Regions from separate parts of the Arthrobacter sp. T572 genome, predicted to be linked through region 2. Evidence: riboswitches for the same ligand, from Rfam matches in the RefSeq annotation. Region 2 holds a riboswitch; each other region holds the start of a gene.
What was found. Region 2 has a riboswitch for S-adenosylmethionine ahead of metX (homoserine O-acetyltransferase MetX). Riboswitches for the same ligand answer to the same signal wherever they lie in the genome.

Region 1: another riboswitch for S-adenosylmethionine. It lies ahead of ACUYMZ_RS13685 (aminotransferase class V-fold PLP-dependent enzyme); the one in region 2 lies ahead of metX (homoserine O-acetyltransferase MetX).
Region 3: another riboswitch for S-adenosylmethionine. It lies ahead of ACUYMZ_RS10345 (LLM class flavin-dependent oxidoreductase); the one in region 2 lies ahead of metX (homoserine O-acetyltransferase MetX).

Annotation. Positions count from the first base shown of each region.
Region 1 covers NZ_JBRAZQ010000002.1:2,692,349-2,695,614, forward strand. The annotation lists gene rsgA (ribosome small subunit-dependent GTPase A) at 1-585, shown strand, start outside; gene hisN (histidinol-phosphatase) at 640-1,452, shown strand; SAM riboswitch class IV at 1,636-1,749, shown strand; gene ACUYMZ_RS13685 (aminotransferase class V-fold PLP-dependent enzyme) at 1,780-3,174, shown strand.
Region 2 covers NZ_JBRAZQ010000002.1:1,525,515-1,528,780, forward strand. The annotation lists gene ACUYMZ_RS08110 (bifunctional o-acetylhomoserine/o-acetylserine sulfhydrylase) at 95-1,411, shown strand; SAM riboswitch class IV at 1,564-1,679, shown strand; gene metX (homoserine O-acetyltransferase MetX) at 1,694-2,815, shown strand; gene ACUYMZ_RS08120 (winged helix DNA-binding domain-containing protein) at 2,849-3,266, opposite strand, start outside.
Region 3 covers NZ_JBRAZQ010000002.1:1,975,554-1,978,819, forward strand. The annotation lists gene ACUYMZ_RS10335 (NADH:flavin oxidoreductase/NADH oxidase) at 1-216, opposite strand, end outside; gene ACUYMZ_RS10340 (PLP-dependent cysteine synthase family protein) at 213-1,568, opposite strand; SAM riboswitch class IV at 1,878-1,987, shown strand; gene ACUYMZ_RS10345 (LLM class flavin-dependent oxidoreductase) at 2,024-3,115, shown strand; gene ACUYMZ_RS10350 (NtaA/DmoA family FMN-dependent monooxygenase) at 3,148-3,266, shown strand, end outside.

The DNA of each region.
Region 1 (3,266 bases), 1.2 Mb from region 2:
GTGAGCCTGGACTTCCCCGTGATCATCAGCCGTACGGCGGACGCAGCCGCATCCGGCATCGATGCCCGGTCGGATGACGGCTTGTCAGCCCGCCTGGACAGCGAAGCCGTGGCAAGTCTGCGCAGCCATTTGGACGGCAAAGTCACGGTCATGCTGGGTCACTCCGGCGTCGGCAAATCCACCATGGTCAACGCCTTGACCGGTGCCGAACGCGCCACAGGCGGCGTCAACGCCGTCACGGGCCGCGGGCGCCACACCTCGTCCTCGGCCCTGGCGCTCAAGCTCGCCGATGCCCCGTCCGGCAGCTGGATTATTGATACTCCCGGCATCCGGTCCTTCGGCCTGGCCCTGGTGGATCCGGACCGCATCCTGCACTCGTTCCCGGACCTGGAGCCCGGCACCGACGCCTGCGACCGCGGTTGCAAGCACGACGCCGGGGCGGTCAACTGCGGCCTCGATGCGTGGGTCAACGAGGGCCACGCGGGTCCCTCCGGTCCGGCCCGGCTGGCATCACTGCGACGACTCCTGGGCGCAGACCCCAGGCTGGAGGCCAAGGAAGCCAAGGAACTGGGAACCGTCAACTAGCCAGCGGGCTTCACGTCCCGCTGCGGGGGAACGTTTCACGATAAGTTTGGTGGCATGACCCAACCCGTTTCCAGCTACAACGACGACCTTCGCCTTGCCCATGTCCTGGCGGATTCCGTGGATGCCCAGACCATGGACCGCTTCAAGGCCCTGGACCTGCAGGTCGAAACCAAGCCAGACCTCACTCCGGTCACAGATGCCGACAAGGCCGCCGAAGAAGCAATCCGCGGCCAGTTGTCCCGTTCCCGGCCGCGGGATGCTGTGCTGGGTGAGGAATTCGGCAGCACGGGTCACGGCTCGCGGCGCTGGATCATCGATCCGATCGACGGCACAAAGAACTTTGTCCGCGGAGTTCCCGTCTGGGCCACACTGATTGCCTTGGTTGACGAGGGGGAGCCAGTGGTGGGGGTCGTCAGCGCTCCCGCCCTGGGCAAACGTTGGTGGGCTGCAAAAGGGATGGGAGCCTACACCGGCCGTTCCCTGGCGTCGGCCACACGGCTCAAGGTTTCCAACGTCTCGCACCTGGCCGATGCCTCCCTGTCCTTCTCGAGCCTGTCGGGTTGGAAGGACCGCGGAAACCTGGAGGAGTTCCTGGGCTTGACGGAAGACGTGTGGCGCACCCGCGCGTACGGGGACTTCTGGTCATACTGCCTTGTTGCCGAGGGCGCGGTGGACATCGCCTGCGAACCGGAGCTCAACCTTTACGACATGGCGGCCCTGGTCCCCATCGTCACCGAGGCCGGTGGCCGGTTCACCTCCCTTGAAGGTGAGGATGGCCCCTTCGGTGGCAACGCCCTGGCGACCAATTCGATCCTCCATTCCGAAGTCCTCAAGCGCTTGAACCCCGAGGTTGACGACCTCCTCTAGCAGCTAATGCCACGGTTGCCACCTGGCAGCCAAGCAGAATTTTCGACGGCGGATGCCACCTTTCGGGGGCATCCGCCGTCTGTTTGTTCGGCAAATCGGCCAAATTTCAACCGGCGTAATAAAGCGCTTAACAATCCGGGCGGCTTTGAAACGGGCGGCGGGCGTGCCCTAACCTCATTTACAGGTCACGAGTGCCAGCGCAAAACCCCGGTTTGCTGGCCGGCAACCCTCCATTCGCGGTGGGGTGCCCCGGGTGACGACCAGGCCGGTCCGGAACGGATACGGCAAGCGCGGATCCCCGGCGGGGTCCCTCTTGAGTGAGGTCACATGAGCACAGCTACGTTCAGTTCCACGATCCAGCCGTCCCCCGGGCAGGAGCTTGCCGCCGGCAGGCCACTGGCCGCCGTCACCGGCGCCGAGCTGCAGGCACCACTGATCCAGGGCGGTCACGTCAGGTACGCCAACCTTGACTACGGAGCATCGGCACCGGCCCTGACCATCGTGTCAGCCTACTTGAACGAGGTCCTCCCCTACTACGCCAGCGTGCACCGGGGCGCCGGTTATGCCTCGCAGATCAGCACCTCGGTGTACGAAAACTCGCGCAACATCGTTCGCGGGTTCGTAGGCGGCCGTCCTGACGATTCCGTGATCTTCACCCGTAACACCACCGACTCGCTGAACCTGCTGGCAGGCTGCCTGCCACAGATCGATGGCAAGCACACCGGTGAAGTCCTGTACCTGGACATCGAACACCATGCCAACCTGCTTCCGTGGCAAGGAGTTCCCCACCGCAGCGTGGTGGCTGATACCACCCTTGCCGGCACCATCGCGAAAATCCGCGGAGAACTCAGCCAGGGTGGCGTCTCCCTGCTGGCTGTCACCGGCGCCTCCAACGTGACCGGCGAAATCCTGCCCATCAAGGAACTCGCAGCCCTGGCCCACGAATACGGTGCCCGGATCGTTGTTGACGCCGCACAGTTGGCACCCCACCGCCCCATCAACATCGCCGCGGCCGACGTCGACTACGTTGTGTTTTCCGGCCACAAGCTCTATGCACCTTTCGGCGCGGGTGTGGTGGTGGGACGCCCGGACTGGCTCGACGCCGGAACCCCGCACCTTGCCGGCGGCGGAGCGGTGCGCGAGGCACGCCTGGACTCCGTCAGCTGGGCAACCGGCCCTGCCCGCCACGAAGGCGGCTCCCCCAACGTGCTTGGTGCAGCAACCCTCGCCCGCGCTGCCCAGGTACTTTCCGGCCTCGATCCGCAGGCATGGCACAACCACGAGGCCGCCATCCGGGCCTACCTGGTGGAAGGCCTGCAGGCCATTGACGGCGTGAGCGTCCACCGGATCTTCAGCGATTCGACCGATACCATCGGTGTGGTCAACTTCTCGGTGGAAGGATTCGACGCCGGACTGGTGGCCGCCTACCTCGCTGCAGAGCACGGTGTGGGCCTCCGCGACGGCCGCTTCTGCGCCCACCCGCTGCTCAAGCGCCTGGGCTTGCCCTCGGGTTCGCTGCGCGCCAGCTTCGGCGTAGGTTCCAGGCTGGAGGACGCCGGGCGCCTGCTGCGCGGCATCGAAGAACTCAAGCGCACCGGCCTGGGCTGGGACTACGTGGTGGATGAAGGCCGCTGGGTACCGGCCAACGACCACCGCACCTACCCGGAATGGGCCCCGAACACCCCGGGTACCGCAGGCGCCGCACCCTGCACCGTGGACTAGCCTGCGCACTGGAACGACTCCCGACCCAACTAAGTAGCAGCAGAGCGCGTTTTGACCCCTCAAAACGCGCTTAACTGCGACCCAGTTGGGTG
Region 2 (3,266 bases):
AAAGCTGTCCAAGTCGCGGGCGGGTTCCTAGACTGGCCGCAACCCACCCGGCACCACCAACTGAAAACCCATGCGCTACGAAGAGGAGAACGCAATGTCACAGGGATGGTCCTTTGAAACCCGCCAGATCCATGCAGGCCAGGAACCTGACGCTGCAACAGGGGCGCGTTCGCTTCCGATCTACCAGACCACCTCGTTCGTGTTCCCCAGTGCCGAGAGTGCTGCCAACCGGTTTGCCCTGGCTGAGCTTGCGCCCATCTACACCCGGATCGGCAACCCCACCCAGGATGCCGTGGAGCAGCGCATTGCCAGCCTGGAAGGTGGGCTCGGCGCCCTCCTGCTGAGTTCGGGCCAGGCAGCGGAAACGTTCGCCATCCTGAACATCGCCGAAGCCGGCGACCATGTGGTGGCCAGCCCCAGCCTGTACGGGGGCACGTATAACCTCCTGGCGCACACGCTGAAGAAGTTCGGGATTGCCGTGACCTTCGTTGAGGATCCGGACAACCTGGATCAGTGGCGCAACGCCGTCCAGCCCAACACCAAGCTCTTCTTTGGCGAGGTGGTGTCCAACCCGCGCCAGGATGTCCTGGACATCGAGGGGATCGCTCAGGTGGCACACGATGCCGGCGTGCCGCTGATCGTGGACAACACCCTTTCCACTCCCTACCTGATCCGTCCCATCGAGTGGGGTGCGGACATCGTGGTGCACTCAGCCACCAAGTACCTGGGTGGTCACGGTGCGGCGATCGCCGGCGTGATCGTGGACTCGGGCAACTTCGACTTCGGCAAGGACCCGGACCGCTTCCCCAACTTCAACACGCCGGATCCCAGCTACAACGGCCTCGTCTATGCCCGTGACCTCGGGAAGGATGGAGCACTGGGCGCCAACCTTTCCTACATCCTCAAAGCGCGGGTCCAGTTGCTCCGCGATCTCGGCTCCGCAGTGTCTCCGTTCAATGCTTTCCTGATTGCGCAGGGCCTGGAAACCCTGAGCCTCCGGGTGGAACGGCACGTCGCCAACGCCACGGCAGTGGCGCAATGGCTGGAAGCGCACGACGACGTCGAATCCGTCGCCTACGCCGGGCTGCCGTCCAGCACCTGGTTCGAACGCGGCCGGAAGTACGGTCCACGCGGTACGGGTGCCGTGGTGGCCTTCACCATCAAGGGCGGAGTCGAGGCAGGCAAGCGCTTTGTGGATGCCCTGGAACTGCACTCTCACGTTGCGAACATCGGCGATGTCCGGTCCCTGGTCATCCACCCGGCGTCGACTACCCACAGCCAACTGACCGTGGAACAGCAGGTGGCAGCAGGCGTGAACCCGGGTCTCGTCCGCCTGGCTGTGGGCATCGAGCACGTCGACGACATCATCGCCGACCTCGAAGCCGGCTTCCGCGCCGCCAAGGGCGCGTAGGCTCTGCAAGGCCCTGGCGTGGCCCCGCCGGTCGAATGTTCGCCGGACGGGGCCCGTGCGGGGTCTTTGGCGAACCAGGCAGTGAAAAACCGTCACACTGCTGTCACATTCTTCGCCAGAACCGCCATGTTCTTCCTAGACTCTACGTATTAGGTCATGAGTGCCAGCGCATAGCCCCGGCTTGCTGGCCGGCAACCCTCCTCCGCGGTGGGGTGCCCCGGGTGAGGACCTGGCCTGTCGCAGAAGTGGCGATGGGCAAGCGCGACGATAGGTGTCAAAGGAATGACCATTACTGCTGCAGCACTCCCAAAATCGGGCGAAGAAGACGGCATCGTCAAATACGCGGGCATCGGTTCCCTGGAACTTGAAGCGGGCGGCTTCCTTCCTGATGTCGTCCTGGCCTACGAGACGTGGGGACGGCTGAATGCCGATGCATCGAACGCTGTCCTGATCCAGCATGCGCTGACGGGAAGCACGCACGTAGCCAAGGGTGCCACCGACGAGGACGGTTGGTGGGAGCAGTTGGTGGGTCCCGGCGCCACGATCGACACCGACCGGTTCTTCGTGGTCTCCATCAACATTGTGGGCGGATGCTACGGAAGCACCGGACCGTCCTCGACGGCCCCGGACGGACGTCCTTGGGGGTCCCGCTTCCCCTTGGTCACCCTGCGGGACAGCACCGAAGCCGAAGCCCGTCTTGCCGACACGCTGGGGATCCGCCAGTGGCATGCGGTGCTTGGCGGCTCCATGGGTGGTGCCCGGGCCCTTGAATGGGCCGTGACTTTTCCTGACCGCGTCAAACGATGCGCAGTCATCTCAGTCGGTGCCTACAGCACCGCCGAGCAAATCGCCTTTGCCCAGTCGCAGACCTTGGCCATCCGCCAGGACCCCCACTTCAACAACGGCGACTACTACGACGGACCGGCTCCGGAGGCGGGCCTGGCACTGGCGAGGCGCATCGCGCACATCACCTACCGGTCAGCGCTGGAACTTGATGTCCGCTTCGGCAGGGAAGCCCAGCACCAGGAGACGCCCCTGGCCGCCGCTGTGTTGGGCGAACGCGGCCGCTACCAGGTGGAGAGCTACCTGGACCACCAAGGCACCAAGCTGGTCCGCCGCTTTGACGCCAACAGCTACATCGCCATCACTGAAGCGCTGATGTCCCACGATGTTTCCCGTGGTCGCGGCAGCCTCCAGGAAGCCCTCGGACGGGCCACCGCCGAGTTCTTTGTCGCGGCAGTGGACACGGACAGGCTCTACTTTCCGGAGCAGTCCCGGCAACTGGCCGCGCACCTGCCCGGGCAGGTCCCTGTTCATGTCATTGAAGCGCCGATCGGGCACGACGGCTTCCTCACGGAAATCGGCCAGCTTTCCACCCAGCTCCGCGAGGCGTTCTTCGCGTAGCGGTGCGGTGGCTGTTGGAACCACGGGTGGCCGTTACACCAGCGACGTCTGCAGGCGCAGGAACTGACCGTAGCGTTGGGCCTCGGCGTCCAGCGCTGCTTGTTCCTCCGGCCCGGGTTCACGGTTCATGCGCACTTCCAGCCCGCATACTCCGCCCGAGAGCCTGTGTCGCCACCAACCGGCCAGCCGGCCATCCAGCAACACCGCGTGCATGGGACCCTTGTCCTCCGGAAAATAAGGTGCTGTTCCGCCCAGGTAGTGCCGGGTTTGGGAGTAGCCCATGATGTATTCGTCATAGCACTGGACGAGGTCGATCCTGGGCTCCGCCTGCCGCGTCCGGGGGAGTGCCTGCCCGGGACGGGCCGGCTGCCCGGACCGGGCCAGGGACTCCACTTCCTCCGCAGCCACGTGGCATTCCACGCCGTCCACGTCCATCGTGGTGAGTTCCGCG
Region 3 (3,266 bases), 450 kb from region 2:
CGGAGAAACGGCCGTGGCTTCGGCGAAGATCAGGCCGAAGCCGCCCGACGCCCGTGCCCCGAGATGGACCAGGTGCCAGCGTCCCGGAACGCCGTCCGCAGCGGAGTACTGGCACATCGGGGAAAGCCACAGCCGGTTGGCGAACGTCCGCCGTCCCAGGGTGATGGGCTGAAAGAGGCTGACGGTGGTTCGCTTGGCTACAGGAGGCGCGTTCACGCGCGTGCCTGCCCGCGAAACGCAGCGGATATCCGGCCATCGACCAGCACTGCAACGACCCCGGAACCTGCCGCTTCCCGGGCGGGCAGACCCGCTGCCAGTGTGCGGTACCCGAGTCCCGCGGTAACGGCCGGGGAAGCATCGTCCACAGCACTCAACGACTCCAGCGTCACCACCGCCGCTACCTCGCGCGGGTGGACGGTTCCGAAGGTGTCGCCGCGGTCCAGAACCAGGAATGCCGGTTCGGCGGGAGCCACCTGGCGGGCATGAAGTACGACGGCGGCCTCCGCCGCTGTCAGGGTACTCGCCAGGAGCTGGACTCCGGCAGGCGCGGTGGCGAGCAGCGAGCGAACGGTTCCTTCCGGCGTCGTGGGTTCCAGGAAACCGAGCGAGGTGAGCCAGGCGTCGTCGAAATAGGTGGAGAGGTAGTTCCGGCCGGAGTCCGGCACCACCACCACGATCGTGTGGTGTCCGTCCAGGGTTTCGGCGAGTTGCAGTGCTGCAGCCAGGGCTGTGCCGCCGGTGGCGCCGATCAACAAGCCTTCCTCGCGGGCAGCGCGGCGGGCAGTGAAGATGGCGTCCCGGTCGCTGATGCTGAAGTATTTGTCCACCAAGGCGGTGTCGAAGGCCTCGGGCCAGAGGTCTTCAACGGAGTCCGGGTGCAGGGGATGCCCGGCACCTTCGGTGTATTTGAGGGATCCGTTGCCTCCGCCGTAGCGGGAGTGCTCCGGGTCGGCGGCGATGACCTGGACCGCCCCCTCGCTGGCCTGCTTCAAGTACCGCCCCGTGCCGCTGATGGTCCCGCCGGTTCCGACGCTTGCGACGAAGTGGGTCACGGCCCCTTCGGTGTCGGCCCAGATCTCGGGTCCCGTCCCCGCAAAATGGGCGGCGGGGTTGGCGGGATTGTCGTACTGCAGTGCGAGCCATGCGCCCGGGGTAGAGGCTGCGAACGCCGCCGCCCGGTTGGCGAGGTGGGCCGGGTCCGAGCGTGGCACGAAATCAGCCACCAAGTGCACCTCCGAACCGTAGGCACGGAGCAAACTGATCTTCTCGGCGGCGGTGGCGGCGGGTGCGAAGATCACCGAGCGGTAGCCCAGCTGCGCGGCCACAAGGCTCAACCCGATACCTGTGTTGCCGCTGGTACCCTCAACGACCGTGCCGCCGGGCTCCAGGAGTCCGGCCTCTTCAGCCGCACGGATCATCGACAACGCGGCGCGGTCCTTGACGCTGCCGCCTATGTTCTGGAACTCGAGCTTGGCGTAGATGCGTGGACGCACCCCGCCGCCGAGCTTGTTCAGGCGGAGCAGGGGAGTGGCGCCAATGGCATCCAGGACTGATTCGTGGACGGTCATGGGACCAACGGGCGGATGGAGCTCTGGGTGGCGGACATCATGCTGGGATCGTGGACCTGCACAAGGGTCCCGGGAGGCTTTGGCATGGCACGACACTACGGAGCCTCAAGGCCGGGCCAAAGCTGTTCTGTCACCGCGCTCAACGGGACTCAACCCGGCTCAATCCCACGCAACGGGAAGTCACACAGGACTCCCGGATCGGTCAAAAATGACGAACTTGGCAGCCCTTTGACGCGGTGTTTCCCGGGTTGACTTCCCGCGTCGGGCCGGTTTGTACATTCCTTGGACACGCTCCTAGATTCAATCCCAGGTCAAGAGTCAGCGCGCCAAGGACCGGCTCGCGCTGCGGCAACCCTCAGGCATTGTGTGGCGGGGTGCTCCGGAAACAGACCTGGCCGCAACAGCGGCAAGCGAATGTCAACCGGCCGCACCGCGGCCTCTGAAAAGAGAGAACCATGCCTTCCAATCCTGATTTCCGTTCGCGTGTAGTTGCTTTGGAGCTCGACGGCGATGGGGCCCACCCGGCTGCGTGGCGCAAGGCCCTCCATGATCCGCAGGCACTGTTGGGGGGCCAGCGGATCCGGGAGACTGTCCAGGCCGCCGATATTGCCGGCTTCCACTTGGCTACCTTCAAGGACAGCCGGGTGGTGGACAAAGGAACCACCGGGATACCCGTGCGCCTCGATGCCATCCAGCGGGCAGCCTTTGCCGCGCCGGTCACCCGCTCCCTGGGGCTGGTCCCGGAAGCAGGGACGCTCTTCACCGAGCCGTTCCACCTTGCCACGCAGCTGGCCAGCCTCGACTACTCCTCGCACGGCCGGGCCGGCTGGCTGGTCAACGCGGACAACTTTGCCGGGGAAGCCCGGTCCGTGGGCCGCACGCCGCTTCCCGGGGACGACGTGATCAGCGAGGCAGCCGATGTTGTCCAGGCCAACCGCAGGCTCTGGGACTCCTGGGAAGATGACGCTGTCATCCGCGACGTTGCCACGGGCCGCTACCTGGACCGCGGAAAGCTGCACTATGCCGATTTTGAAGGCGGGCGGTTCGCCGTGAAGGGCCCGTCCATCATTCCGCGTCCACTCCAGGGCCAGCTGGTGGTGTTCGCCCCCGCAAGCCTGCTTCCCGCCGTCGAAGCTGACGTGGCCCTGGTCTCCGCCGGCACGGCCGACGACCTGGCCCAGGCAGCACAAGAGGCAGCGGCGGCAGGTGCGCAGCGGACGGTCGTTGAACTGGATGTGATCCTGGACGCCCGGGGGCAAACCGCAGCCAGCCGGCTTGCGGAGCTTGATGCCCACGAAAAGTGGCAGGGCGGGGCGCGCTACGTGGGCGATCCCGATGGGCTCGTGGAACTCCTCACGGCGCTCTTTGCAGCCGCAGACGGCGTGCGCCTCAAGCCCGCAGTGCTGGACATCGACCTGCCGGAGCTTGCCCGCAAGGTGCTGCCTGAACTGCACAAGTCCGGGCTCGTAACGCCGCCAAAGCCAGGCACGACGCTGCGCGAAATTTTCCGCCTTCCACGCCCCGCCAACCGCTACGCCGCAGCCTGAACAAGGCCAAGAACAAGGCAGAGAGCAGAACCATGACCAAGCATCACCGCATCGCAGGCAACGGCCGGATCCAGTTCGGTGTCTTTTTCCAGGGCGTCAACCACACCACGGTGTGGAAGGACCCGGCCAGCGGCTCGCAGACCGACTTCGA